One region of the Cobetia sp. 5-25-4-2 genome, then DNA from elsewhere that is predicted to be linked to it. Evidence: predicted binding sites of a transcription regulator. Region 1 holds the regulator's gene; each other region holds the start of a gene.
The links. The regulator sigma-54, encoded in region 1, starts transcription at its own class of promoters, with help from an activator protein. The targets are predictions, from matches to a motif close to TGGCACNNNNNTTGCTNT.

Region 2: the regulator sigma-54 is predicted to act here: its motif matches at 2,682-2,699, upstream of HXS65_RS03945 (dimethylamine monooxygenase subunit DmmA family protein).
Region 3: the regulator sigma-54 is predicted to act here: its motif matches at 4,243-4,260, upstream of HXS65_RS08465 (NarK family nitrate/nitrite MFS transporter).
Region 4: the regulator sigma-54 is predicted to act here: its motif matches at 3,542-3,559, upstream of glnL (nitrogen regulation protein NR(II)).

The regions. Positions count from the first base shown of each region.
Region 1 covers NZ_BLWK01000001.1:122,325-129,648, forward strand. The annotation lists partial or broken gene mgtE (magnesium transporter) at 1-279, opposite strand, end outside; gene HXS65_RS00540 (HPr family phosphocarrier protein) at 444-713, opposite strand; gene rapZ (RNase adapter RapZ) at 700-1,614, opposite strand; gene HXS65_RS00550 (PTS sugar transporter subunit IIA) at 1,711-2,181, opposite strand; gene hpf (ribosome hibernation-promoting factor, HPF/YfiA family) at 2,191-2,499, opposite strand; gene HXS65_RS00560 (RNA polymerase factor sigma-54) at 3,099-4,547, opposite strand; gene lptB (LPS export ABC transporter ATP-binding protein) at 4,875-5,615, opposite strand; gene lptA (lipopolysaccharide transport periplasmic protein LptA) at 5,618-6,196, opposite strand; gene lptC (LPS export ABC transporter periplasmic protein LptC) at 6,295-6,978, opposite strand; gene HXS65_RS00580 (HAD family hydrolase) at 6,978-7,324, opposite strand, start outside.
Region 2 covers NZ_BLWK01000001.1:914,852-922,175, reverse strand. The annotation lists gene HXS65_RS03955 (DUF3445 domain-containing protein) at 1-942, opposite strand, end outside; gene HXS65_RS03950 (PDR/VanB family oxidoreductase) at 982-1,926, opposite strand; gene HXS65_RS03945 (dimethylamine monooxygenase subunit DmmA family protein) at 1,911-2,597, opposite strand; gene HXS65_RS03940 (FMN-binding glutamate synthase family protein) at 3,285-4,625, opposite strand; gene HXS65_RS03935 (protein glxC) at 4,640-5,326, opposite strand; gene HXS65_RS03930 (glutamine amidotransferase family protein) at 5,326-6,243, opposite strand; gene glnT (type III glutamate--ammonia ligase) at 6,361-7,324, opposite strand, start outside.
Region 3 covers NZ_BLWK01000003.1:221,445-228,768, forward strand. The annotation lists gene preA (NAD-dependent dihydropyrimidine dehydrogenase subunit PreA) at 1-985, shown strand, start outside; gene HXS65_RS08450 (TetR/AcrR family transcriptional regulator) at 1,169-1,789, opposite strand; gene HXS65_RS08455 (CmpA/NrtA family ABC transporter substrate-binding protein) at 2,005-3,213, opposite strand; gene HXS65_RS08460 (ANTAR domain-containing response regulator) at 3,264-3,839, opposite strand; gene HXS65_RS08465 (NarK family nitrate/nitrite MFS transporter) at 4,449-5,807, shown strand; gene HXS65_RS08470 (hypothetical protein) at 5,993-6,160, opposite strand; gene HXS65_RS08475 (GNAT family N-acetyltransferase) at 6,386-6,958, opposite strand; gene dbpA (ATP-dependent RNA helicase DbpA) at 7,183-7,324, opposite strand, start outside.
Region 4 covers NZ_BLWK01000004.1:297,282-304,605, reverse strand. The annotation lists gene HXS65_RS11025 (deoxyguanosinetriphosphate triphosphohydrolase) at 1-794, opposite strand, end outside; gene ntrC (nitrogen regulation protein NR(I)) at 1,022-2,431, opposite strand; gene glnL (nitrogen regulation protein NR(II)) at 2,428-3,507, opposite strand; gene HXS65_RS11010 (DUF4124 domain-containing protein) at 3,821-4,462, opposite strand; gene glnA (glutamate--ammonia ligase) at 4,880-6,286, opposite strand; gene HXS65_RS11000 (hypothetical protein) at 6,279-6,572, opposite strand; gene typA (translational GTPase TypA) at 6,946-7,324, shown strand, end outside.

The DNA.
Region 1 (7,324 bases):
TCTCGGTGGCGGCCAGGACGTCCTCGGCATCCATGTCCTTGAGGAAGTCGCTCTGGATATCCTCGCCAAGGTATTGGAGCACATCGCCCTGAAGTTCGGCGTCGACCAGCTCCCAGAGCAGGTTGCGCTCCTTGGGGGGGAGGATTCTAGCAAGTGGGCCACGTCCACCGGTGCCAGGCCGCGATTCAGCATGCGCCTTGCCTGATCCAGCTCGCCACTTTCCAGTGCCTGTGACAGGCGATCAAGTCTTGGCTTGAGTTTGCGTGACGTCTTGCTCATCTGTCGGCTTCCCCTGTCGACATGAAGGACAGCGTTGATTCTACCATTGGCGCAGGGGGGCGCGTCGACAAAAGAAAACACTGTTTCTTATCGATAGGGCAATCAGCGCGGAAAAAGTGGCAGAAAGCCGGCGGGCGGGGGATGTCAGACGGCGTGCGGCGGCGTCATTCTTCCTCTTCGAAGCGCGCCTCGAACAGGGACTCGATCGCAGACAGGGCCTCATCTGCCTGTTCGCCCTCGACATCGATGATCAGCGCCGTGCCACACGGGGCTGCCAGCATCAGCAGCGCCATGACGTTGGCCGCGTTGGCGCGTCGCTCACCGTGACTGACCATGACCGTGGCCTCGAAGGGCGCACAGCAGTTGACCAGCTTGGTGGCAGCGCGAGCATGCAGCCCGCGCTTGTTGGTCAGAACCAGTTCACGACTGGGCATCGTGTGACTCCTGACGGGTATCGCTGATCGCCAGGGCCGTATGTATCCCCAGTTCCCGGTGGCGTAGACGCACTTCCGGAAGCTGCTTGGCGAAATGTTCGGCCAGCTGCTCGCAGAGATAGACGCTGCGATGCTGGCCACCGGTACAGCCCACCGAAACGGTCAGGTAGCTGCGATTGCTGGCCTGATAGGCGGGCAGCCAGCGTTCCAGCCAGCCGGCGATGTCATCCTGCATTGCCTTGACGTCCGGGTAGCGCTGCAGGAATTCCGCCACGCTGTCATCACGACCGGTATCGCTGCGCAGATTGATGTCCCAGTAGGGGTTGGGCAGGCAGCGGGCATCGAACACCATGTCGGCATCGGTCGGCACGCCATGCTTGAAGCCGAAGGACTCGAAGGTGAGTGTCAGATGACGAGAGCTGTGCTGCGCGACCTGTTCGGTGATGCGCGAGCGCAGGTCATGCACGCTGAGGTTGGTCGAGTCGATGACCAGATCCGCCTTCTGACGAATCGGGGCCAGTGTCTGCTGCTCGATCTCGATGGCCTCGGCCAGCGTGCGGTCATTGTCACGGGTCAGAGGATGACGGCGGCGGGTCGCGGAATAGCGTTCGAGCAGGACACGGGAGTCCGTGGTCAGGTAGACGACCTGCACATCCATGCCGCTCTGACGAACGCTGTCGAGCAGTTCGGGGAAGCGACTCAGGGCATCGGGGAGGTTGCGCGCGTCAATGGAGACCGCGATGCGCCGGCGGGTGGGGCTGTCCTTTTCCAGCTGCTCGACCAATGGTGCCAGCAGCATGCCGGGCAAATTGTCGATGGCATAGTAGCCAATGTCTTCCAGCGCCTGGAGGGCAATCGATTTGCCGGAACCGGAGCGACCACTGATGATCACGATCTTCATGGAGTGCTCTCCCAGGGCGAGGTCAGCATGAGGTGAAAGCGGAGGGTGCCTGAGGCCAGTCAGCGACAAGCCCGGAGCGAGTCCGGGCTTGCAGGTTCAGCGCGCCGGCAATTCGGCGATGGCCGAGGTCAGGGCATCGAACAATGCTCGCTGACTGTCTGCCTGGCGCAATGCTGCCCGGTTGGTGGGCGAGTTGAGCAGTTCCGCCACCTGGCCGAGCAGAGTGAGATGGGTGTCATCTGCCTCCTCGGGGACCAGCAGCACGAACAGCAGATCGATGGGTTCGCCATCGATGGCATCAAAGTCGATGGGATCACCGAGCTTCATGAACGCCGCGATGGGGGTCTTGCAGTGTGGACTGCGTGCATGTGGCACGGCCACGCCGTGGCCGATGCCCGTCGAACCCAGTCTCTCGCGCCCGATCAGGCGCGAGAAGACTTCCTGGCTGTCCAGGCTGGGAATGTTCTGAGCAATGAAGGTGCTGAAGAATTCCAGCACCCGCTTCTTGCTCCCCCCGGGGACGCCGTAGAGCGTGCGCTCGGGGGGAAGGATCTGATCAAGTGTCATGGCAGAAGGTCAACGGGTCCCGGTGCCCTGAGAGCGAGCCTGGGACTTTTCCTTGTGTTTGACCAGCTGGCGGTCCAGCTTGTCGGCGAGCGCGTCGATGGCAGCGTACATGTTGGGGTCTTCTGCCAGGGCATGGAGGTCGGCGCCAGCGGCGTGCAGGGTGCAGGCAGCCTGTTGGCGTTCCTTCTCGATCGACAGTGTCACCTGAACATTGGTGATGTTGTCGTAATGCCGTTCGAGGCGAGCGAGCTTCTCGTTGACATAATCGCGGAGAGGATCGGTGAGTTCCACATGATGCCCGGTGATATTCACTTGCATGGACACGCTCCTTTATCCAGCGGGTTGCCTTTGAATTGTAACCCTTTTTGACTGCGAGCAAACCCTGATTGAACGCGCGGCCACTTTCTGACTCCGGCCATGGTCTCGTGGCGATCATCTGCTGGCGAGAGCGGCGGTGCCGGTGTACCGAGCGTCTACCCCGACAATGCCCAAGCTTTGAACAAAGATCAACGCTGCGCTGCATCGTGGGGCAAGGCTTGTCTTCAACCCAGCGAGGGATATCAGCAGGTTCTTCATGAGCATCGCCTCGCATCACGGACGGAATGGGGCTCGAGAAACCGGCCGTTTGTGGCCAATGTCAGCATTTACGTCGACGTTCGTGTGGCAGGAGTCGGTGGCGACCTCTGGCTATCTGTCCGTGGGATGTGAGGGAAAAAGAAAGCACTCTGGAGAAAAGTGGCTGGAAAAATAGGCAATTGGGGGCGTGAAGTCACTCACGCAGTCGCAAGGACAGGCATTGCCAACCGGTATTCAGACGACCGATTGGCAGATGATGCCAGGATGGCAGGTGCAAGGGGGCGAGCATCAGCGCTCCGACGTGTGGAGCCCACTGGCTTGCGGGTATCCGTTGTCGAGACTCACGCCAAGCGCTTGCGCTCGCTGGAGGAGGGGATGCCCATGGCCTCGCGATACTTGGCGACCGTCCGGCGCGCTACCTCGATGCCATCACTGGCCAGCAGATCCACCAGGCGTGAGTCGGACAATGGCTTGCGCGCCGGTTCTTCCGAGATCAGCTTGCGAATGCGCGCACGGATCGCGGTACTGGAGTGCGCGTCACCGTTGCCGCTGCCACCCACCTGACTCGAGAAGAAGAACTTGAGTTCGAACACGCCTCTCGGGGTGTGGATATATTTCTGGGTGGTCACCCGCGAGATGGTGGATTCGTGCATCTCGACCACTTCCGCGATGTTGGCGAGGATCAGCGGCTTCATGCCTTCTTCCCCCTGCTCGAGGAAGTCGATCTGGCGCGCCATGATCTCGCGGCCCACCTTGAGCAGGGTGTCATTGCGTGAGGACAGGCTCTTCATCAGCCAGCGGGCTTCCTGAAGATTGTCCTTGAGGAAGGTGTTGTCCGCGGACTTGTCGGCCCGCTTGATGAGGGCGGCATATTCCGGCTGGATACGCAGCTTGGGCAGCGCTTCCGGGTTGAGCTCGACCTGCCAGCCGTGACGCGTATGACGGACCAGCAGGTCCGGGATGACGTAATCACTGGCAGGCTCGCCCCAGGCGGACGCCGGGCGCGGGTCGAGCGCCCGTACCAGACGAATGACGTGATCCAGCTCATCATCATCCAGGCTCAGGCGACGCTTGAGCAGCTTGCGATCGTCATTGCCCAGTGCCTCGAGGAACTGCCGCACCAGACGGCGGGCCTGGGCCAGCAGCGGCAGATCGTCCGGCAGCAGGGCCAGCTGCAGCAGCAGGCATTCGCGCAGGTCTCGAGCGAACACACCGGTGGGATCGAACTGCTGAAGGCGCAGCAGGACCTGCTCGAGTTCCGACGCCTTGAGGCCGGGCAGTCCCTGACCTCGCAGGCCATCGACCAGTTCGTCCAGGCTCATGCTCAGGTAGCCGGCCCCATCCACCGCATCGATCAGACTCTCCGCCATCTGCCGTTCACGCGCATCGAGGTCCGTCATCGCCAGCTGCCAGCGCAGATGGTCCTGCAGGCTTTCGACACTGGTGTTGCGATCGAAGTCCGGTCCGTCCTCGCTCGAGCTTCCGCTGCCGGAACTGGTCAGGCTGCCTGCGTGATCCTGGTAGAGGTCCGACCAGTCACTGTCGAGAGGGTATTCTTCAGGAATCTCGCTGTTGGTCTCGGAGGTGGAGATCTCGCTCTTGTCCTGTGTCTCCGCGACATCCAGCGACTCGTATTCCTCGTCAAGCTCCAGCATGGGGTTTGACTCAAGCGCCTGCTGTATCTCCTGACGCAGGTCCAGCGTCGACAACTGCAGCAGCTGGATCGCTTGCTGAAGTTGCGGGGTCATGGTCAGGGAAGTGCCGAGTCGAAGCTGCAAGGTGGGTTTCATGGGGTCTGTCATTCACGGCAAAGGAACGTGCATCTACGCTATACCGTGGGTCGGGGCACTGACAAGGGGCAGTCGAGAATATTCAAGCAACTTGCATGCCATGTTGCCACCAAGGTGGTATGGACGTCATGCATTCGAGTGAGGTGTGGCAGAGCAGGAGGGTTCACGGGGAGATCACGCAAGCGCATGTCGAGGCGCTTGCGTGAGGGGGGCGGGGAATGAGACCCCGACAGTGAAGCAGGAAGTGGCGGTTGCTGGTGAGAGCAGGGGAGGTCGGACAGCTCTCGTCAGGCTGACGGCTCTTACCAGGCTGACGGCACTCTCGGGCTAGAGCTTGAACTCATGGCCCAGGTAGACATCACGCACCTGCTGGTTGGCGAGGATGGTGTCGGCGTCGCCATGCGCGATGATCTGGCCATCGCCCACGATGTAGGCGGTATCGCAGATGTCGAGTGTCTCGCGCACGTTGTGATCGGTGATCAGCACCCCGATGCCGCGGTCACGCAGCTGGCGCACGATGCTCTTGATCTCGCCCACCGAGATGGGGTCCACGCCGGCAAACGGCTCATCGAGCAGCACGAAGTCCGGCTCGGTGGCCAGTGCGCGAGCGATCTCCACGCGGCGGCGCTCCCCGCCGGAAAGGCTCATGCCGGCACTGTCACGAATATGCGTGATGCTGAACTCGTTGAGCAGCTCCTCCAGGCGTGCCTTGCGTCCGTTGCGATCCAGGTCCTTGCGCGTCTCGAGGATCGCCATGATGTTGTCGGACACCGAGAGCTTGCGGAAGATCGAGGCTTCCTGGGGCAGATAGCCGATGCCGGCGCGAGCCCGCTGATGCATGGCGGCGCCGGACAAGTCGTGGTCATCGATGGTCACGCTACCGGCATCCGAGCGCACGAGGCCGACGATCATGTAGAACGAGGTCGTCTTGCCGGCCCCGTTGGGGCCCAGCAGGCCTACGATGTCACCCTGGCGGATTTCCAGCGAGATGTCCTTGACGACCTTGCGACCCTTGTAGGCCTTGGCCAGATGACGAGCGCTGAGGGTACGTGGGCTGGCAGCAGTCATGCTCATTGGTCCTTGCTGGCATTGGCGCCACGTGGCGTCAGGGTCATGTGGACGCGTGACCCCTCGGAGGATGAGGCATCGGTGCCATTGCTGGCATTGACCTGGCGCTTGTCCAGGAAGTATTCCACGTAGCCGCCTTCGAAGGTGTCGTCGCCTTTCTCCAGACGGGCATCGCCGACCAGTTCCACCCGGCGCTCCAGCGCGTGGTAGCGAATGGTATTCGCCCAGCCCTTGACCAGTCGCTCGTCGGTATCGGGTTTCTGCTCCATGTAGGCGCGCTGGCCGGTGGCCTTGACCAGGGAAATCTCGCCGCTGTCGGCGCGACTGATGTCAACGCGCGCGGCATCCAGCTTCATGCTGCCCTGGCGCATTTCCACGCGACCGGTATAGGTGGCCGTGCCGGCCTTGTCATCCAGTGACAGTGAGTCGGCGGCAATGTTGATCGGCTGGTTGGCATCGCTGTCCAGCGCCAGTGCGGTCGGGGAAAGCGTCGTCATGCCAAGTGCCAGGCCAAGGGCCATGACACCGGGTCTGAGTGTCTGGCGCCAGACCGTCAAGGGCGTGAGAGTCGTTGAAGTCATGGAGTGCTCCTTGGCAGAACTGGTAAGGCTTCACGATCACTCAGGCCATCGTGAAGCGGAAATCGGGGAGAGAGGATTCGGCGCATGCAGGGGTGCGCTCACTGATCCTTGGCCGGCGCGGCATCGAAGGTGCTGGAGACGCGGCCATCATCGTCACGGGTGGTGTCATTGCCGGTGTCGAGAGTCTCGGCTTCCCGGGCGGCATCGCTCTTGCCCTTGCCGGGTTGCAGGGTACTGCGGACGCGGCCTTCCAGCTGGGCGGAATCCTGAGAGAGGTCAGCGCTGAAGCGGTCACTCTCGACGCGTTGACCATTCTGGGTGATCACCACCGGCACGTCACTCCAGGCACGGTTCTGCTCACGACTGTAATGCAGCACGTCGGTGTCCAGTGTCCAGGCATCCGAAGGCTGGCGCAGTCTGGCATTGCCCTCGAGGGTGAAGGTGTCGCCGCCGGCGCTCAACACGCCACTGTCACCCGTGGCGTACCAGCGACGGTCTTCGCTGTCGTTGGTCCGGATCTTCGGTGCCTGCGCACGCGTCACGTCATCGCCTGGCGTGTGTTCGATGTGCGGGGAGGTCATCGACTGGATCGACACTCCCCGCGCATCGAAGCGTGTCATGTCAGCCCCGTCGAGATAGTAATCCGGCTCATCACTGCTGGCGTCGACATTCACTGTCGACTCCAGACTGTTGCGCTGCTCGATCAGGGCCATGACGCCGCCGACCAGCAGGAGCAGCAGCATCAGCCACAGGCGCGGAGAGGGACGGGGCAGACGTGGCATCAGGCGCGCGACTCCTGCAGGTAGGTATCCAGCACCGAGGCCCAGTGGCCCTGTGCCTTGAGCAGCAGATCACAGATCTCGCGCACGGCACCATCACCGCCCTGACGCGTGGTCACCCAGTTGGCTTCGCTCATCACATAGGGCATGGCGTTGGGAACGCTGACCCCCAGGCCGACGCGACGGATGGCTTCGCGATCCGGCAGGTCATCTCCGCAGTAGGCCACCTCATCCAGCGCGATATCGTGCTCGCGACACAGGTTGGTCAGCGCGACCAGCTTGTCCTCGCGGCCCTGAATGACGTCCTGGATACCCAGCTCCTTGGCGCGACGTTCCACCATCGGCGAGC
Region 2 (7,324 bases), 790 kb from region 1:
CTCTGCCGGCAGGGTCTTGAGCACCTTCAGCAGACGCGTCTGCCAGACCGGGTTGGTACACAGGTCCTCGAGGCTGATCAGATAGGTGCGGATACCGAAAAACAGCGCATGACTGCGCGGCATGCGCACCAGCGTCTGCAGCTCGACGCGCAGATGCACATCACGACCGGCGTTTTCGGCGGTGATGGTGGTGCGATCACTGCCCCACTCGGCATAGGTCTCCGGGGAGCTGTCCATGCGCGGATGGATGGTCATGGTCCAGTTGAGGCGTCGCACCGGCCCGCCGACCTGGATGGCGCACAGGTATTTGAGCGCGCGATCGAACACGCCCATCTCATGCGCCAGCGGCACCGGGCCATGCCACTGCTTGAAGCTCATGCCGGCATCGAAGGCCAGTGACCAGTCCGCCGGACAGGTGATCATGCCGGCGTCCATGAAGAGGTCACCGTCGCGCTGGTCGAGCAGCGCGATATCGCCCTGCATCTGCCGACCGATATAGTCCAGTGGCGGCAGTGGCAGGCTGGTGTCATCGCCCATGCAAAAGGCCTGCTCCAGCCCCAGCAGATGGTTGCGCCACACGCAGTCATCGCCCTCGCGCTCGAAACTGAAGGCCTGCGGATAGTCCCGGGCGTAGTGCGTCATCACGAATTCGAGAAAGTCCCAGGCTGCCGGCTGCATGTGTGGCATCACCAGGCAGCGTCTGGGGTCCTTGGCCAGCACCCGCTCACGCTCGGCGATCTCGCTCAGGTAGTGCTCATCGATATCCAGCATGTGCTCGGTGATGGAGCCCGGCTTGCCCGGCAAGACATGCGGCTCGATATTGACCGAGTAACGGTACTCATCTTCCGGGAACGGGAAGGGAAAACGCTGGATGGCGTAGTCGGAATTCTTGAAGGTGAACTGACCATGGAACGCCTGGTCATCTCGCGGGGAAAATTGCATGTTCCTGCTCCTTGGGGGTCCATCTCGCGAAAGACGGTTTCAGAGATCCAGCACCAGCCGCTGGCTGCGTGCCCGGGAAACGCAGGGCATCACGCAGCGCTGACTGGCCCGCTCCTGTTCATCGAGGAAGGCATCACGGTGCTCCGCCTCCCCCTCCAGCATCTCGACCCGACACTGTCCGCAGACGCCGCCACGACACAGGCTTGTCACCTCGACACCGCTGCGCTCCAGCGCTTCCAGCAGGGATTCCTGGGCACCGACCGCCACTTCCACGCCGCTGCCACGCGCCACGGCCGTGAAGGGGGTCCCCGGTTCCGGGGCGGCAAAGACCTCGTGATGAATGCGCGCGAGACTCCAGTGCAGCTCGCGCGCCGCGTCCTTCACGGCATCGATCATGGCCTGCGGGCCGCAGAGGTAGACGTGCGTGCCGGCGGGCTGACGCGCCAGCAGGGCCTTCAGATTCGGACGCTCGAGACGGTGCTGGGTGATGTTGCCACTCGCCAGATAGGGCGCGGCCTCCGGGAAGCGGGCGACGTCGAGGTCCTGGCTGCGCAGGTGCAGCTCCCAGCTGGCGCCACGACTCTCCAGCTCCGGCAGGTAGGAGAGAAACGGCGTGATGCCGATGCCGCCTGCCAGCATCAGGTGGTGACGCGCCTGCCAGTGCGGCAGAAACAGGTTGGCCGGCGGGCTGAGCTCCAGCTCGTCGCCGACCTGCACGCGTGAATGGATGGCTTCGGAGCCCCCACGCGAGATCGGCTGACGACGCACCGCGATGCAGTACTGCGAGGGATCATCCGGCGGGCTGATCAATGAATAGGCGTTGCGACACACCCGCCCTTCTCCTGGAATGCCCAGCACCACATGACTGCCCGGTGAGAACGGCGTGAAGGGTGAGGCCTCATCGGCAGGCACCAGAGTGAGACGGCGCACGCTGCTGCTGAGCTGATCGACCGCGGCGACCCGCGCCTTCATGAAGCGAGACATGGTGCCACCTCCTCCTGTGGGGGAATCTCTCCCGGGGCTTCCGCATCGATTCGCACGCCCATGTAGGCGCCGAGACGCTTGGAAAAATGATCACGCACTTCCAGCATCAAACCACAGCCATCACAGGCCGCCGGTGAGTGGATGACGTGCTCACTGACCTGCTGACAGTGCACGCAGAACACATGCCGCCCCAGGGCAGCCACCGGCAGCATCACCATGTCATCCAGCAACAGACCCTGCTGCTGAGCCAGATTGGCGACCTGCCACACGAAATGCTCACTGCCGATGATGACCAGACACCCCGCGACACCGATCTCGCTGATGGCGCCGACCAGTGCGTCGCAGGCCTTCGGGCGGTCATCGACGTCGTACCAGCGATGCAGGCGGGCGCTGTCGGCGGGCCCCGTGGGTAACGCCTCTGTTGCCGGAGCGGATTGCACGGCGTCTCCCACCTCGCGGCTACCGAGCTGCCCCAGCAGCGTACTGATCAGCTGACAATGCATCTGCAGTTGCTGACGGGCGTTGCCCGCCGCCTCTCCAGTGCCTGGTAGGCTCTCGGGAGACTGACAGGCCACCAGATACCGTTGGGCATCGGGCAGCGCCTCGATGCGTGGATAGTGTTGCCGACTTCGAATCCCGGCAGTGACAGAGGATGATTGCGGGCTTTTCATGACACGACCCTGCTCTGAGAAATTGTCCTTGTTGTAATGCCGCCGTCTTGACGATGACGTGCATCCGACTACCACTCCATTTCTTGAGCATATTTCGTGCCATTGACGGCAAAATCATTACCCCGAATGCCCGGCAAAATCGTCTGAAAACCCCATTTCACATATGAACAATCAATAGAGGTATTCACGCACCAAAACAGAACACAAAGCTCATGAATATCGGCTTGCATTCACCATTATTGCCCTGACCCAACCTGACCTCATAAGCCAATCTCTACGCCTGACATATTTCTCATTTAATGTCTTCAAGATGCTGAAAGAATGGAAAAACTTTATCTTGGGAGAATCACGATCTCACAATCGACACGACACTACGCGCTTCTCCACCGTCAGCATTCTGATGCACTTTCGCTTGCATGATATTGGCCTTTTTCCTTGATTGTACTCACCACCAAAGAAAGCGCCTCACCGAAGGGTGAGGCGCTTTGATAACTCAATATCGTCAGGTCATATTTTTCTACATCAACCGGAGCAGAGTTCTTGTCATTGCGACATTTTGCCTGGACAACATTGCGGCGATCTTGCTGACAAAAGGCTTCGCAGCTTTGCCATGACAATCATGCGCAATGGCAGCCATGCACGATCGCTCTCATGCGCAATGGCACACGCACGATAGAGATCGTGCCATCAGTAACCGCCCTGGCCCGGCACCCAGTTGGTGCCCGCCAACGGAACACGTGCCATGGCGGCCGCTTCCACATTCAGGGCGACCAGATCTTCCGGCTCCAGATGATGCAGGTGTGACTTGCCACAGGCACGTGCCAGGGTCTGGGCTTCCAGCGTCAGCACGCGCAGGTAGTTGGCCAGACGCTTGCCGGCCGCGACCGGGTCCAGTCGCTGGCTCAGCTCCGGGTCCTGGGTGGAGATACCGGCCGGACACTTGCCATCCTGGAAATCGTCATAGAAACCGGCGGCGGACCCCAGCTTCTGATACTCCTCGGCGTAACGCGGATGGTTGTCGCCCAGCGCGATCAAGGCGGCGGTACCGATGGCCACGGCGTCGGCACCCAGCGCGATCGCCTTGGCGACATCGGCGCCGTTGCGAATCCCGCCGGAGACGATCAGCTGCACTTCACGATGCAGGCCCATTTCCTGCAGTGCCTGAGTGGCCTGGGGGATGGCGGCCATGGTCGGAATGCCGACATGCTCGATGAAGACATCCTGGGTGGCGGCGGTGCCGCCCTGCATGCCATCCAGCACGATGACATCCGCGCCCGCCTTCACCGCCAGCTTGACGTCGTAGTAGGTGCGGGTCGCGCCGATCTTGACGTAGATCGGCACCTGCCAGTCGGTGATCTCGCGCAGCTCGGCAATCTTGATCGCCAGGTCATCCGGGCCGGTCCAGTCCGGGTGGCGACAGGCGCTGCGCTGGTCGATGCCCTGCGGCAGAGTGCGCATGCCCGCGACTCGCTCGGAAATCTTCTGCCCCAGCAGCATGCCGCCACCACCGGGCTTGGCGCCCTGCCCGAGCACGACTTCGATGGCATCGGCCTTGCGCAGGTCATCCGGGTTCATGCCGTAGCGCGACGGCAAGTACTGATAGACGAGGCGCGAGGACTGGCCGCGCTCTTCCGGGGTCATGCCGCCATCGCCGGTGGTGGTGGAGGTGCCGATTTCCGAGGCACCACGCCCCAGCGCTTCCTTGGCCTGGGCGGACAGGGCACCGAAGCTCATGCCGGCGATGGTCACCGGCGTGCTGATCACCACCGGCTTCTTGCCATGGCGCGTGCCAAGCACGACTTCGGTCTCGCACTTCTCGCGATAGCCTTCCAGCGGGTAGCGCGACATGCTGGCGCCGAGGAACAGCAGGTCGTCGAAATGCGGCACCTTGCGCTTGGCGCCCCAGCCACGGATATCGTAGATCCCTGTTTCCGCCGCGCGCTGGATCTCGTGGATGACATCGCGGCCGAAGGTCGCGGATTCGCGCAGTGCCGGGTTGTAGGGCTGTGTTTGAGTCTCGTCGGTCATGTTGGGCATCCTGATCAGTAGGCTGAGGCGTTGTCGACCTTGAAGTGATAGAGCTGACGCGCAGATCCGTAGCGCGTGAAGCTGGCCGGGTCTTCATCGATACCGGCACTTGCCAGCAGCTCCGCCAGTTCTTCCAGGTGCTCGGCACGCATGTCCTTGGCGATGCAGTCCGCGCCCAGCGATGCGACCGTGCCCTTCACGTAGAGTCGCGCTTCATAGAGCGAATCGCCGAGGCCTTCACCGGCGTCGCCGCAGACCACCATGCGTCCCGCCTGGCCCATGAAGGCACTCATGGCCCCGATGTTGCCCTTGACGACGATATCCACGCCCTTCATCGAGATGCCGCAGCGCGCCGAGGCATTGCCTTCGATGATCAGCAGGCCGCCGTGGGCGGTCGCGCCCGCGGACTGGGAGGCATCGCCCTTGACCCGCACGCAGCCGGACATCATGTTTTCCGCCACCCCGACCCCGGTGTTGCCGTGGATGGTGACGCTGGCCTTCTGATTCATGCCCGCGCAGTAGTAGCCCGCGTGGCCATCGATATCGACACTGATGTCGTCATTGATGCCGCAGGCGATGTTGTGGGCGCCGTCGGAATTGACCACTCGCCACTCACGCGCGTCCTTCAGGATGTCGGCATCGTGCAGGGCCTGGTTCAATTCGCGAAGCCCATCAACGGCCAGATCGTGAGTCTTCATCATTACGCGGCCTCCGAACGGGCGGTGTCTTTTTCCCACAGGTACAGGCGGCCGGGTTCCGGCTCCCACACGCGGGCATCCTTGATGCCCGGCAGACTGGCCAGGGCACGGTATTCCGAGGCCATGGCCACGTAGTCATCGGTCTCGGCGATCACGGCAGGCTTGCAGGCGATCGGGTCACGCACCACGGCGAAGCCATCACGGGTGCCGATGGTGAAGGTGAAGAAGCCATCAAGGTCCTTCAGGGCGCCGGTGATCGCGGCTTCCAGGCTGTCGCCCTGCTCCAGACGCCAGGTCAGATAGCCAGCGGCGACTTCGGAATCGTTGTCGGTCTCGAAGCTGATGCCCTCACGCTTGAGCTTGGTGCGCAGCCAGTTGTGGTTGGACAGCGAGCCATTGTGGACCAGGCACAGGTCACGCCCGGTGGAGAACGGGTGGCTGCCCTGCAGGGTCACGGCGCTTTCGGTCGCCATGCGGGTATGGCCGATGATGTGACTGCCCTGCATGCCCTTGAGACCATAGAGGCTGGCGATATGGGCCGGCAGGCCCACCGCCTTGAGGATCTCGATGCTCTGCCCCACGCTCAATACGCGAATCTGCGGGGCACTGTCGGCAAGCCAGCTGCGCACGGCACTCTCTTCCCCGGCGATCTTGAATACCGCGACACTGGCATTGCTGAACCAGTCCGCCACCGTGCCGACCTGCTCGCCCAGGCCCTTGGCGATCGCGTCCCAATCCTCATCGACACCATCGCTCTGCAGCGTCAGCTTGATGCCAGCGTCAAATTCGTCGCCATAGATGGCGAAGCCAGCGCTGTCCGGGCCGCGATCGGTCATCGCGATCAACATCGGCTCGAACAGCTCCCCCAGGCGCGATTCCAGCGCCGGGTTCTTGAGATAAAGCCCTACGATTCCACACATGGTGATGTCCTCTCACGGGCAGGAGGCGTCTCCTGCCTGATGTCTTGAGCGTGGTGGTGACAGTGGCGACCCTCGTCTGACATGACCCGCGAGATCCGCGAGCGCCGCCGGATGAGATCAGAAGAATTCGGCGTAGCGCTGGACTTCCCAGGCACTGACCTGCGCGTTGTAATCCAGCCATTCCTCGCGCTTGAGGCGCATGAACTCGGCGCAGATCCCCTCGCCCAGGCTCTCGCGCAGAATGCTGTCCGCCTCGAGCGCATCGATGGCCAGGGCCAGATTCTGCGGCAGCTTCTCGATGCCCTTCTCGGCGCATTCGCTCGGGGTCAGCGAGTAGAGATTGATGTTGTGGGGCGTGCCCGGGTCCAGCTTGCGCGCCACGCCATCCAGCCCCGCCGCGATGATGGCGGCGTGCACGAGATAGGGGTTGCAGCCGGCGTCCGGCAGGCGGAACTCGAGGCGACCGTAGGGCACACGCACCATGGCCGAGCGGTTGTTGTCACCGTAGGCGATGAAGACCGGCGCCCAGGTCGCGCCGCTGGTGCTGCCGCCGCCGACCAGACGCTTGTAGGAATTGACGGTCGGCGCGGCAAAGGCACACAGCGCCGGGGCATGCGCCAGCAGACCGCCGAGGAAGTGATACGCCAGCGGCGACAGGCCCATGCCCTGGGAATCGGAGTCATCGCCGAACAGGTTGCGGCCGGTGTCATCACACACGGACAGGTGGAAGTGCATGCCGTTGCCCGGGCGGTCCGCCAGGGGCTTGGGCATGAAGGAGCACACCATGCCCAGGTCATTGGCGATCTCGCCGGCGGCCATGCGCACGAAGGTGAAGCGGTCTGCCGAGGTCAGCGCATCGCTGTAGGTGTAATTGATCTCGAACTGGCCGTTGGCGTCCTCGTGATCGATCTGATAGACGTCGAAGTCCACCGCCTGCAGCGATTCGACCAGACGCTCGAGGAATTCACGCGAACGTGACAGGCCCTTGTAGTCGTAGCAGGGCTTGGCGAGGGTATCGCTCTCATCCACCGGCAACAGCTCACCCGCTTCCCCCCGGCGGAACAGTGAGAATTCCGGCTCC
Region 3 (7,324 bases), on a different contig from region 1:
GGACTGGCCGGACCGCGCGCTGATCGTCTCGCTGATGGTGCCGTGCGAGGAAGAGGCCTGGAAGACCATCCTGCCGCAGGTCGAGGCTACCGGCTGTGACGGCATCGAGCTCAACTTCGGCTGTCCCCACGGCATGCCGGAACGCGGCATGGGCGCGGCGGTGGGCCAGGTGCCGGAGTATGTCGAGCAGGTCACGCGCTGGTGCAAGACCTACAGCTCGCTGCCGGTGATCGTCAAGCTGACCCCCAACATCACCGACGTGCGCGAACCGGCCAAGGCGGCCTGGCGTGGCGGCGCAGATGCCGTCTCGCTGATCAACACCATCAACTCCATCACCCATCTGGACCTCGACCGCATGGTCGCGCATCCCATCGTCGGCGACCGCAGCACCCATGGCGGCTACTGCGGCAGCGCCGTGAAGCCCATCGCGCTGAACATGGTGGCCGAGATCGCGCGCACACCGGAAACCGCCAACCTGCCGATCTCGGGTATCGGCGGCATCTCCAACTGGGAAGATGCCGCCGAATTCATCGCCCTCGGCGCGGGCAGCGTGCAGGTGTGCACCGCGGCGATGCTGCACGGCTTCCGTATCGTCGAGGAGATGAAGGACGGCCTGGGGCGTTGGATGGACAGCAAGGGCTATCAGCGGATCGAGGAGTTCTCCCGCGCGGCGGTGCCCAACACCACCGACTGGAAGCAGCTGGACATGAACTACCAGGTGATCGCGCGGATCGACCAGGACAAGTGCATCGGCTGCGGACGCTGCTACATCGCCTGCGAGGACACCTCGCACCAGGCCATCCTGCATCTGGCCAGGGACAACGGCACCGCCCGCTATGAGGTGAAGGACGCCGACTGCGTGGGCTGCAACCTGTGCGAGATCACCTGCCCGGTCGAGGACTGCATCACCATGGAAGTGCAGGACACCGGCAAGCCGTACATGAACTGGATGGAGGACCCGCGCAACCCGCATCGCGCGGCGTGACCCTGACGTTGCGGACAAGATCTGGATGATCCGCACAGATACCAGCGCATGACGCCACGTTCAGTGGCGTGAAAACAGAAAGGGGCTGCCAGCAATGGCAGCCCCTTTTCAATGGTCTCATGATCCATCAATGATGATCATTGTTAGCCTTAGGGTAATATAATAATGACATCACCTGATGACTCAGGCGGACAAGCCAACGCCCTTCAGCAGCACCCGCGTGACGTTCTGCACCGCCTGCTCGAATTCGCGATCACTCAGCGCCTTGCCCTGATTGAGTACCGCGATCTGGTGGTCGAAGTCGGCGTAGTGCTGGGTGCTGGCCCAGATCATGTACAGGTAGGCGGAAGCATCGACGTTGTCAATGCGCCCCTCACTGATCCACTGGCGCAGGCGTGACTTCTTCATCTCGGCCCACTCGTCGAGCCACACCGTCAGCTCCTCGCCCAGCACCGGCGCGCCCTGCATGATCTCGCTGGCCCATACCTTGGAGCCATACGGACGCTGGCGCGAGTGCATCATCTTGGCGCGAATGTAGGTGGAGAGCACCAGCTGCGGGTCGTCATAGGCCTCGAAGCACAGCGCATCTTCCTTCCACAGCGCCAGCAGACCATCGAGGACCGCGCGATACAGCGCTTCCTTGGTGCTGAAGTAGTAATGCAGATTGGATTTGGGCAGCTCTACCTCGGCGGCAATATCGACCATGCTGGCGCCGACATAGCCCTTGAGAGCGAAGATCTTTTCGGCGGCGAGCAGGATGCGGCCGACATTATCCTTGCGAATCTGAGACTTGCGAGTGGTCATGCGATCCCCTGACGCGGTGCTGGCAGTGGGATGAGAATATCATAACCGCACTGCCAACATGCCTGAGCCGACAGGTTTCGCGCTCGCGGGCGTCTCTTCTCTACCCCCTCACCCCTCACCCCTCACCCCTCACCCCTCACCTCTCGCCTCTTGACTCGCTTCCCACTGCTCACCCCTCGGCTTGTCGCCTCACGCTTCAGCGCGCGCCAGCGGTGTCATTCGAAGACCGCCCCATCGATGAAGCCATCCGCCGGCATCGGCACCTGCCCTGCCTCGCCGCTCAGCCACCAGGGCGCCGGATGCGTGCCTTCGCTGCGCTCATCCGCCACCGGCACCACCATGCCCAGCTTGCGGGCTGCGCTGCGGTAGAGGTCCGGGCGTACGCAGCGTGCCAGGGTCGCTTCGAGGTCATTGTCGCTGACTCCCTCGAGATGCCCCCAGCGCTGCATCTGGGCGGCATACCAGCGGGTCTGCGAGCGCCACGGGAAGTTGGCCGCGTAGCGATGGAAGATGGTCCAGCCGGGATTTTCCCGCTGGAACGCCTCCACCGACTGCTCGACATCCACGTCGCGCAGTCCACGCGCCACCACCGAAAGCGGCACTTCCTGCATGCCTTCATCATGCAGCCACTGCGCGGCCTGCTCACGGTTGCCCGGGCGGTCCAGCCAGGCACAGGCCTTGAGCAGCGCGCGAATCAGCGCCTGATGCGCCAGCGGGTGCTGCTCCGCCCAGTCCTCGCGCACGCCCAGCACCTTTTCCTGCCCGAAGCGCCAGATATCGTGACTGCCCGCCACCACCTGGCCCATGCCCTGCACGGCGGCCAGACTGTTCCAGGGCTCTCCGACACAGAAGCCGTCCAGCGCGCCACTTGCCAGCTGGGCGGCCATCAACGGCGGGGCCACCGCACGCATCTCGATGTCGCGATTCGGGTCGATCCCGCCGGCCGCCAGCCAGTAACGCAACAGATAGCGGTGAGAGGAGAAGGGATGCACGCTGGCAAGCTTGAGCGCCGCCTCCCCACGCTCGCGGCGCTTCTGCACGTGCGCCGCCAGCGCCCGAGACACCGCCAGCGGAGAGCCCAGGTCATGCCCCTCCTCGGCCAGCGCCGCCATCAGGGCCCGCGACAGGGTGATGGAGTTGCCGCCCAGATTGAGCGTCATCGCGCTGATCACCGGTGTGGCGCGGCCATCCAGCCCCAGGGTCGAGGTCAGCGGCATCAGCGCCAGCATCTGCGCGCCCTGCAACACGCCGGTCTGCAGGTCATCGCGCAGTGCCGCCCACGACGGCTGCCACTTGAGCGTCACGGCCAGTCCCTCCTCACGGAAGAACCCCTGACGCTCCGCCACCACCAGAGGTGCCGCGTCATTGAGCGGCATCAACCCCAGCGTCAACTGATGGCCATTGAGAAGAGAATCACTGAGCATCACATCCACCTTTTGAACGATCGAAAGAGAAGGACATCACGAGACTCGGCTCAGTGCCGACGCGACGCCTTGAGCAGCTCATCGGCCAGCTCGTGCAATGCCAGACGCCGATTCATCGCGGTCTTGCGCAGATATTGGTAGGCCGCATCCTCCCCCAGTCCGCGACTCTCCATCACCAGCGCCTTGGCGCGATCCACGCTGCGCCGCTGTATCAGAGTGGTCTGGGTGCGATTGAGTTCGCCCTTGAGGGCACGGTGAGCCTCGAAGCTGGTGATGGCCACCTCGACCATGCTGCGCACCATCGCCGGCATGACGTGATCCACCACGTAGGCGGACACGCCGGCGCCAGCCGCCTGGCGCACCAGGTCCGGCGCGTCCTCACTGGCCAGCATGATCATCGGCTTGGGATAGTGACGCCCCAGCTGGCCGAGGTGCTCGAGGGTGTCACGGCTGGGCAGGTCGGCGTCGATGATCACGGCATCCGGCTGATGGTGCTGCACCAGCGCATGCAGGTCCTCGTGTTCATCGACCCGCAGCGCCACCTCGAAGCCGGCGCTCAACAGCGCCTGCTCCAGAGCGGCGGAACGCTCGCTGCGCACATCGACGATCAACACGGTCACGGGCATATCAGGCTTCCTTGGCAGTGTGTCAGGCGGTGGTGCCGGGGTGTCAGGCGACGCCTCGAGCGATCAGGCACCGACGTCCGAGATCAAGGACGACGGCGTCTTCGCAAGCGGGAGTCAGGATGGCGTCACGCCTCTGACACTGCAGGATTCATGCCACAAACTGGTGCAGCGCTGGCCAGAAAGGCCTTCCGCAGTGCGCAAGGGCGCGCCCGGCTGCACAGCAATGATGCATGGCGTGATCTGGCGATCTCTCGCCCGCCACGTGCGCCAGACTGGATCATCCTCACCTCGCCGCGCACCGCCACTGGGCATCGCCCTGCTTACTCCCCACTGCTGTCTTGCCCGACATGATGATTCCAAGCCCTTGATATGACGGGGGTTGGACGCACAACACCCCCGCAAGTGGCGCGCTACTTGCTTTGAGTCAGGCAATGGCAGACAAGCGTGCCATGCATCATCCATGACGTGGACCAGGCTCCCGGGAGTACGAGTGCGTCGAACCAGGCCCCTCAATGACGAGGCGCCCCGCTGTCGTTCACAGCTGTTCGACCACCCGTCGTGCGCCGAGACCCTGGCGCCCGGCACCGACGCTGTACCAGGAGCCCACTCATGGATATTCGCAACAAGGCCAGCCGTATCCGGCTGTTCAGCTTCAATACCCCGCAGATGCGCGCCTTCCACATGTCGTGGTTCGCCTTCCACGTCTGCTTCTTCGGCTGGTTCGGCATCGCGCCCTTGATGGCCGTGGTGCGCGATGACCTCGGCCTGACCAAGACCCAGATCGGCAACACCATCATCGCCTCCGTCGCCATCACGGTGATCGTGCGACTTGCCATCGGCGTGCTGTGTGATCGCATCGGGCCACGCAAGGCCTACACCTGGCTGCTGTGCCTCGGCTCTCTGCCGGTGATGTGCATCGGCTTCGCCGACAGCTTCGAATCCTTCTTCCTCGCCCGTCTGGCCATCGGTGCCATCGGCGCGTCCTTCGTCATCACCCAGTACCACACCTCCGTGATGTTCGGCCCCAACGTGGTCGGCACCGCCAATGCCACCACCGCCGGCTGGGGCAACCTGGGCGGCGGCACCACCCAGATGCTGATGCCGCTGGTGATGGCCGGCCTTCTGATGCTGGGCGTCGAGCAGACCCTGGGCTGGCGTCTGGCGATGGTCGTGCCGGGCATCGTGCTGTTCCTCACCGGGATCGCCTACTACTTCTTCACCCAGGATGCCCCGGACGGCAACTTCAGCGAGCTGCGTGAGCGTGGAGAGCTGCCCAAGGCCGAGAAGGAATACAGCATGCGCGCCACTTTCGGCGCGGCGGCACGCGACATCCGTGTCTGGGCCCTGTTCCTCGTCTACGGCGCCTGCTTCGGGGTCGAGCTGACCATCAACAACGTCGCCGCCATCTACTTCTTCGATCACTTCGATCTCGATCTCGCCACCGCCGGCCTCATCGCGGGCCTGTTCGGCCTGATGAACCTGTTCGCGCGCACCCTGGGCGGCGTCTTCTCCGACCTGTTCGCCCGTCAATCCGGCCTCAAGGGTCGCGTGCGCTGGCTGTTCATCGCGCTGCTGTGTGAAGGCGTGGCGCTGGTCGGCTTCGCCCAGATGGAAACCCTCGCGGTGGCCATCGGCATCATGCTGGTGTTCAGCCTGTTCGTGCAGATGGCGGAAGGCGCCACCTTCGGGATCGTGCCCTTCGTCAATCGCAAGGCACTGGGCGCGGTGGCCGGTATCGTCGGCGCGGGCGGCAACGCGGGGGCTGTCGCCGCGGGCTTCCTGTTCCGCAGTGAAGAACTGACCTACCAGGAAGGCCTGATGTATCTGGGCATGGGCGTGATCGTGATCTCGCTGTTCGCCCTGCTGGTGCGCTTCAGCGCCGCCACCGAGGCCGAGGAAGGCCGCGCCTATGAGGCCGCCGTCGCGGAACGCAAGCAGCAGAGTGACCAGCAGCCCGTGTCTGTCTGAGCCTGTCTCTTCCTGAGACTTTCTCAAACCTCTGACACATGCAGCCCTGATACACGGAGCCCTGATACACGAAGCCCTGATACACGAAGCCCTGACATGCAAAGGCCCCGCCTCATGAGAGGCGGGGCCTTTGTGCATTCACATCTTGCGGTTCGCCGTGCTCGCGGGCGAGTCACGGCCAGCCATCAGCTGTCGGTAGCGTTCTCGACGCTGTCACCGGCGTCTTCCACGGCGTTGTCCATCTTCTCGCCAGCCTTCTCCATCGGGCCCTCGTCCTCGCAACCGGCGAGTGACAGGCCACCGAGACCCAGCATGGCAATCATCAGCGAACTACCCAGAGTCTTGAGCTTCATGATGTCTCTCCTTGAATCATCGGTCGGGATAACGCCCCGGCCTGCACACCAGTACAGACAACAGCGCGGGGATACACAGGACATGGAGCGGGTGTCGCGCGGTTTCAAGGGTGGCGCAACGCCGAGTTGCAAGGGGATGACCGAGTGACGAGGCACACCACAGGGCAAACCCCTTCGAGGAGCCCGGATCAGAGCGCGAATCTGCGCTCGAGCCAGGGGCCCAGGTCAGAGGCCCAGGTCAGAGAAACCATGGTCGAAGAGCACCTCGCCTCCCAGCCCCGCCAGATAGTCCGGCACCAGCTCGATGGCCACGAAGGCGCCCGGCACATCCTCGTGATGGCAATAAAGGCCGTAATGGCGCGCCGGATGAAAGCCCAGATGGGCATAGAATTCGGCATGACCCGCCGCCACCACGGCGCCCGCTCCCAGCAGACGACAACGCTTGACCGCCGAGATCACCAGCCGCTTGCCGATGCCATGACGCTGGTGCTGGGGAAGCACCGCCAGAGGCGCCAATGCCATCAGCACGCGTCCCGGACAGCCGGAGAGTTCCACGCGCGAGGCCATCACATGTCCCAGCAGCCCTCCTTCGCCTTCACTGAGGTGACGCCCGCTTTCCGGGTCAGAGAAGCGCTCGGCCACCAGCGAGATCTGCGCCAGATCACTGCGACGCAGTCTGTCGCCCAGGCGAGCCTCCCGGTGGCCGGCAAACACGGACTCATGGATGCGGTAGATGCGCTCATGATCGATGAGACGTTCTTCACGGATGCGAAGATTATCGGCGGGATTGTCAGTCATCACGAGTTACCGGTTCAGCGCCCTGTCGATCAGGGCCGTCACCCCCAAGCTTAGCCACCGCCGTCATGGCCCGCGAGAGTCAATCTACTGCTCAAAAAGCACGATGCCCGCCGAAGTGGCGGGCATCGAATGACGTGATGACAAGGTCGTGATCCAGATGAGAGACGTGGGACCTGCCATGTCACTCCTCTGCTGATTTCCACGCCTTCAGGCGGGCGCCCCTGTCAGCTCTTGAGGCGACGCGCGCGGAAGGAACGGCCCTTGAGCTTGCCGTTCATCAGCTGGGTCAGCGCGGCCTTGGCGACATCGCGCTCCACGGCCACGTAGGTGGTGCGGGCCAGTACCTTGATCTTGCCGATCTGGCTG
Region 4 (7,324 bases), on a different contig from region 1:
TCCTCGAACTGCAGTATGCCCATCTCGAGGCCATCCTCGAGATCGAGCAGCGCATAGCAGATGTCATCGGCGGCCTCGACCAGCCATGCCAACGGGTGGCGACACCAGCGGCCATCGTCACGCGCCAGCAGCCCGCAGCGCTCGGCCACCTGATCCAGCAGTTCACGCTCACTCTGGTAGCAACCGAACTTGCCGCCTGCCGTGGCGTGCTTCACCGTCCAGGGATACTTGAGCAGGGTGCCCAACGTCGCCGCCGTCAGGCGCATGCCGCCATGAAACTGGTTGTATTCGATCTGGGTGACGATACGAAAGCCCTGGGCGTTGCCTTCATAGGTGAGCAGGTCTTCGCGCTCGGCCTCGCTCAAGCCTGACAGACGCCCGTGGTCACTGGCGGCCTCTGCGGCAAACCAGTCACGGATGGCATATTCTCCGGCATGCCCGAAGGGTGGGTTGCCGATGTCATGTCCCAGACAGCCGGTCTGGACGATGACGCCGAGGTCGGCGGGCGTGACCCACTCGGGCAGATGGTCCTTCAACTTCTCGCCGACCATCATGCCTAGCGAACGCCCGACGCAGCCGACCTCCAGGGAGTGGGTCAGACGCGTGTGGATGTGGTCGTTGTCGGTCAGCGGGTGCACCTGGGTCTTGCGACCCAGCCGTCGGAAGGAGCCCGCGAACACGATCCGGTCGTGATCCTTGTGGAAGGGCGTACGGCCCATCTCACGCGATACGGTGCCCGGTGCGTCATGCAGGCGACTCGGCTCCAGCAGTCGTTCCCAGTTCATTGATGACATCAGGCAACTCCTTGGCAGGCGCCCGAGAAACGACGCCGGCGAGCAGACAACGGTGAATGACGGGCAGAAAAAAAGAGAACAGGGATTGTGGCACCCTGTTCTCTTTCTCTCCAGACCGCTGGGCGGTTCTCCTGTCCGCCCAGACGGTTTCTCGACCCGCTCAGGCGGTTCATCTCCCGCTCAGCCTGATGATAAGGGCGCTCGAGACTGTCTGGCGCCGGGGCGGCTCAATCCTCGGCCAGTGCCGGCAACAGCACCTTGAGCTTGCGCGTCAGCGTGTTGCGTCCCCAGCCCAGCAACTCGGCGGCTTCGCCCTTGCGACCGCCGGTATGCTTTAGCGCCGTCTCGATCAGGATGCGCTCGAAGTCGGGCACCGCCTCTTCCAGCAGATGGGTGTGGCCGGCGGCGAGCGCGCGGTCCGCCCACTCACGGAAGGCACCACGCCAGTCCCCGGACGCGGCCTCGGTGCCACTGACGTCACGCAGTTCCGGCGGCAGATCCTCGACCATCACCTCGCGGCCCGAGGCCATCACCGTCAGCCAGCGACAGGTGTTCTCCAGCTGACGTACGTTGCCCGGCCAGTCGAAGCGCGTGAGGTGCTTCTCGGCCGCCTCGGTGAGCACCTTGGGGTCCGTGGCCAGCTCGCGTGCGGCTTCGGCGAGGAAGTGCTGCATCAGGCGCGGGATGTCCTCACGGCGCTCTGACAGCCGCGGCAGGTGGACGCGAATCACGTTGAGGCGGTGGAAGAGATCCTCACGGAAGCGACCATCCTCCACCAACGCCTCCAGGTGCTGGTGGGTCGCGGCGATGATACGCACATCCACCTTGACCGGCGTGATGCCCCCCACGCGGTAGAACTCGCCATCCGCCAGCACCCGCAACAGGCGTGTCTGGGTTTCCGCCGGCATGTCGCCGATCTCGTCCAGGAACAGGGTGCCACCATCGGCCTGCTCGAAGCGTCCGCGACGCAGAGCGGTGGCACCGGTGAAGGCGCCCTTCTCGTGGCCGAAGAGCTCTGACTCCATCAGGTCCTTGGGGATCGCCGCCATGTTCAACGCGATGAACGGCTTGGCCTTGCGGGGCGAATGCTGATGCAGCGCCTGGGCGACACGCTCCTTGCCGGTCCCGGATTCGCCGTTGATCAGTACGGTGATGTGCGACTGGGACAGGCGACCGATGGCCCGAAAGACCTCCTGCATCGCTGGCGCTTCCCCGATGATCTCCTTGGTCAATCCTTCCGGCACCACCGCGGGGGCCTTGGATTCCCGCGCGTGCGCCACGGCACGCCGCACCAGCGCCAGCGCCTCATCGACATCGAAGGGCTTGGGCAGATACTCGAAGGCACCGCCCTGATAGGAGGCCACGGCACTGTCGAGGTCGGAATGGGCCGTCATCACGATCACCGGCAGGTCCGGATAACGCTCGCGGACTCGTGCCATCAGATCGAGGCCATCGATACCGGGCATGCGGATGTCGGTGATCAGCACATCCGGGCACTGGCGCATGATGCTGGCTTCTGCCTGATCCGGGCGCTCGAAGCTTTCCACCTCGAGGTCAGGCTGGGCCAGAGCGCGCTCCAGTACCCAGCGGATGGCGCGGTCATCATCGACGATACAGACGCGTGCAGTCTCGCTCATGAGGGATCTCCAGAAGTGCCGGCAAGCGGGATTAATAGTCGGAATTCGGTATGGCCGGGGCGCGAGTCACACTCGATCAACCCCTGATGCTGGTGCAGGATGCCCTGGGCGATGGAAAGCCCGAGCCCTGAGCCTTCGGCGCGCCCCGAGACCATCGGGTAGAACAGCGTCTCGCGCAGCGCCTCGGGAATGCCCGGGCCGTTGTCGCTGATCGCCAGCTCACAGACCAGACGATGGCGCTCATGACCCAGCGTGAACTGCCGCCGGGCCCGCGTGCGCAGGGTGATCTCCCAGGGCGCCTCATTGCCATCGGCTGATTCGGGCTGCGGCTGCTCGTTGAGGGCCTGGGTCGCGTTGCGCGCGATGTTGAGCACCGCCTGGATCAACTGGCCTTCATCGCCGATGACTTCAGGAAGGCTCGGGTCATAGTCGGCCGTCAGCTTGATGTGATGCCCTTCCGCCGCCAGCAGGGAGCGCACCCGCTCGGTCACCGAGTGGATATTGACCGGCGACTGCAGCGGTGGCCGATTCGGCCCCAGCATGCGATCGACCAGATCGCGCAGGCGATCCACCTCCTCGATGATGATGCGCGTGAACTCCACCATCTGCGGTTCCGGCAGATCGCGCTCCAGCAACTGGGCCGCGCCCCGGATACCGCCAAGCGGGTTCTTCACTTCATGCGCCAGCCCGCGTGTCAGCACCTTGACGGCTTCCTGCCGAGCGATCAGCGCCTCCTCGCGGGAGATCTGCATCAGACGATCACGCGGCTCGATTTCCACCAGCAGCTCATTGGCGCTGACCGGGGTCGCGGTGAAGTCCACCGTCAGCGGCTCGTTGGCCGCATTGACGATCTCGGCCTCACGCTGGGTATAGGGATGCTGTTCTTCCAGCGCCTTGCGCAGCACCTTGATGGGCTCTTCATCCAGCCCGGTCAGATGTTCAGGGGAGCTGCCCTTGACGCGCACCAGGCTGACCGCCAATAGCGTCTCGGCCGCCGGGTTCAGCCATACCACGCGCAGCTGTGCATCCAGCACCACCACGGCAGTATTCAGGTGTTCGAGCAGTCGTTGATGCATGCCTTTATCCGCCATTCGCAGTACGTCTCCCTGTTCTGCAATAACCGCGCCAGTCTGGTGCAAATGCCGCGTGCATGGCACCCGCGCCGATGCACCTCTTTCGGGCGTCGATTTGAAGCACCATTATGGTGCACCAAAGGATCGCACTGCCAACCCGATGCAGCAGACCTGCTCATCAGCGGGCGTGCTGCTGCATCGCGGGCGATACCGTTGCCAGACCTGGCGACAAAAAAGGCCACCCGAAGGTGGCCTGATGACCTGGCGCGCGAGTCACGTGTCGTTCGCAAGCCAGGAGGACTGTCACCCCCGTCTCTCAGCCACCCCCGGCATTGGCCGGGTTGTTGGGATTGCGCGGGAGATTGACGCTGGCGCGTTGCACGTAGACCACTCGGGGCTCGGTGGTCTGGCGCACTCGTCCGGAGGCATCCAGCAGCTCCGCCTGGATGACGTGCTTGCCACGCTCGAGCCCCGGCACCATGAAGACACTGCTGTTCATGGCCGATTGCGACGGCGCGCCATCCACGGTCACGCGTACCTTGTGCTCGGGACGCAGCTGCGGCTCGATGGCCAGGCGCACCGCCAGGTTGCCGGCCTGCCCCGTAGGCAGCGTCTCTTCATTGCTCGGGCTCTGGATGAAGAAGCGGGTATAGCCACGGAAGCTGACATCCACGGCAGGCGCGGAGGGTCGGCTACGGGAAGCGGTCTCGGACGGGGAAGATGACACGCCACGCGAAGCAGGCGCGCGCGAGGGAGCAGACTCGGTGGAAGGCACCACACTCAGCGGCGTCAGCTTGACCTTGCTGCCACCCGCCGGCTGATCACTGAACACCACGTTGCCGTTGGCATCCACGTGCCGGTAGACCTGAGCCGCCTCGAGCTCCGCCGAGACGCTGCTCAGGGCCAGCACCGCTGACAGGCAGAGACCGAGCGTCGTCATGCCGGGCAGGCGAGCCATCCGCCGCATTCCCTTGACCGGCAAGGACCTGCTGTCACCCACTGAACCGATGCCACGCGAAGAAGAAGTGAAGGGCCACATCCGGGAATTCCTGAAGAAGTCATGGGAAGCCAGAAGCGCGCATCCGCTCCTGCCAGTCGTGTCACTCACTCGGACGCTACCAGCGTGCCAGAAGTGACATATCCTGCTGCCAAGTTACAAAGCTTCCCGCGTTGATACCAGCCCTGCTTGTTGCGACGCGACTTTCCGCGACGGGTCACGGGTCCTGGACAGCCGGGAGTCAGCTCTTAGAGCACATGTCTCAGAAACGAGAACAGGGCCATACCTGTCGGTATGACCCTGTGTGTCTCGCCTCACGCATGCCCCGCGCTCAGACTGCTCCGGGCGGGGCCGTGAGCGACATGCGCCGTCGGTAGATCAGACGCTGTAGTACATGTCGAATTCGAGCGGGTGAGTCGCCATGCGCAGGCGCTGGATGTCTTCGCCCTTCAGCTCGAGGTAGGCATCGATCATGTCGTCGGTGAAGACGCCACCCTGGGTCAGGAACTCACGATCGCCGTCCAGCGCGGTCAGTGCCTGTTCGAGGCTCTCGGCCACGGTCGGAATGGACTTGGCTTCTTCGGCCGGCAGGTCGTAGAGGTTCTTGTCCATGGCATCGCCCGGGTGGATCTTGTTCTTGATGCCGTCGATACCGGCCATCAGCATCGCGGAGAACGCCAGGTACGGGTTGGCCGTCGGATCCGGGAAGCGAGCCTCGACACGCTTGCCTTTCGGGCTGGCGGTGTACGGGATACGGATGGAAGCGGAACGGTTGCGGGCAGAGTAGGCCAGCATGACCGGGGCTTCGAAGCCCGGCACCAGACGCTTGTAGGAGTTGGTGGACGCATTGGTGAAGGCGTTCAGCGCACGAGCGTGCTTGATGATGCCGCCAATGTAGTAGAGGGCCATTTCGGACAGACCCGCGTACTCGTCACCGGCGAACTGGTTGTCGCCATCCTTCCAGAAGGACTGGTGAACGTGCATGCCGGAACCGTTGTCACCGACCAGCGGCTTGGGCATGAAGGTCGCGGACTTGCCGTAAGCGTGCGCCACGTTGTGGATCACGTACTTGAGTTCCTGAACCTCATCGGCCTTCTTGACCAGGGTGTTGAACTTGACACCGATCTCGTTCTGGCCGGCGTTCGCCACTTCGTGGTGGTGAACTTCGACTTCCTGACCGATGGCTTCCAGGGTGTTGCACATGGCAGCACGGATATCGTGGAAGCTATCGATCGGCGGGACCGGGAAGTAGCCGCCCTTCAGACGCGGACGGTGACCCAGGTTGCCGCCTTCCGGCGTGGAATCGGTCGCCCATGCACCTTCTTCGGAAGAGATCTTGAACATCGCGCCGTTCATCTCGTTCTTCCAGTGCACTTCATCGAAGATGAAGAATTCCGGCTCCGGACCGAAGAAGGCAGTATCGCCCAGACCGGTGGACTTCAGATATTCCTCGGCACGCTTGGCGACGGAACGCGGGTCGCGCTCATAGCCCTGCATGGTGGCCGGCTCGATGACGTCACAGCGCAGCACCAGAGTGGTGTCTTCGGTGAACGGGTCAAGGAAGGCAGTGCCGTCGTCCGGCATCAGGATCATGTCGGACTCGTTGATGCCCTTCCAGCCTTCGATAGAAGAACCATCGAACATCTGACCATTCTCGAAGAATTCTTCGTCAACCGTGCGCGCCGGGATGGAGACGTGCTGCTCCTTGCCCTTGGTGTCGGTGAAGCGCAGATCAACCCACTTGACTTCGTGTTCTTCAATCAGGGCAAGTGTCTTCTCAGCCATGGTAATTCTCCGATGGAGCCGGCGGCTCGGTTGCAGTTGGTGTCAGCGTTGTCTGTTCAGGTCTTTCGTTGTCTGTCTTTTTTCTCATGGTCAGCCAATGGATGCCAGCCATGAAGAGGATGACCTGATAATGCATCGAGCGTGCCAGAATGAAGCACACCAGAACATCAACAACAATAACTAACTGAAAACAATGAAGAAATACATGCACCCAAAGATGACATGCTGGATTTTGCAGCGAGAAACATGACCCCACAAGGTGCAGAAAAGAGGATTGCGCAGGCACGAATTATCATATTGGTGCATCAAAAAATGCCCTGGCACCAATATGGTGCACGGCGAGCCATCAGGCCGATCTGACCGGTCGCATCAGCCTCACGCTGGCCGCGTCAATTCGAGAGAACTCGCTGTCGATGACGGTCTTTTTCGCTCGTGATCGTCATGGCAGCCCCTGGCCACAAGTTTTTTTTCATCTGTCACAAGCGCGCGGAAAAGACTTGAGAGACAATCATTTGGGCACTTCAGGCCAATCCATGGCCCTCACTGACCCGCCTCGTGAATGCACGATGCTGGCAGGAGGCATGCCATGCCCCCTATAATGCGCCCCAAATCACAAGCGCCCGGTACGCGAGCGCCCATTTTCCGCACAGGTTCCCGTCGTGATCGAGAAACTTCGCAACATAGCCATCATCGCCCACGTTGACCACGGTAAAACTACCCTGGTCGACAAGCTCCTGAGTCAGTCTGGCACCCTGGACCGCAAGGCCGAGGGTCAGGAACGCATCATGGATTCCAACGACCAGGAAAAAGAGCGCGGCATCACCATTCTCGCGAAGAACACCGCGATCCAGTGGAACGATTACCACATCAACATCGTGGATACCCCTGGGCACGCTGACTTCGGTGGCGAAGTCGAGCGCGTGATGTCCATGGTCGATTCCGTGCTGCTGCTGGTCGATGCTGTCGATGGCCCGATGCCGCAGACTCGCTTCGTGACCCAGAAGGCTTTCGCCCAGGGTCTGAAGCCGATCGTCGTCG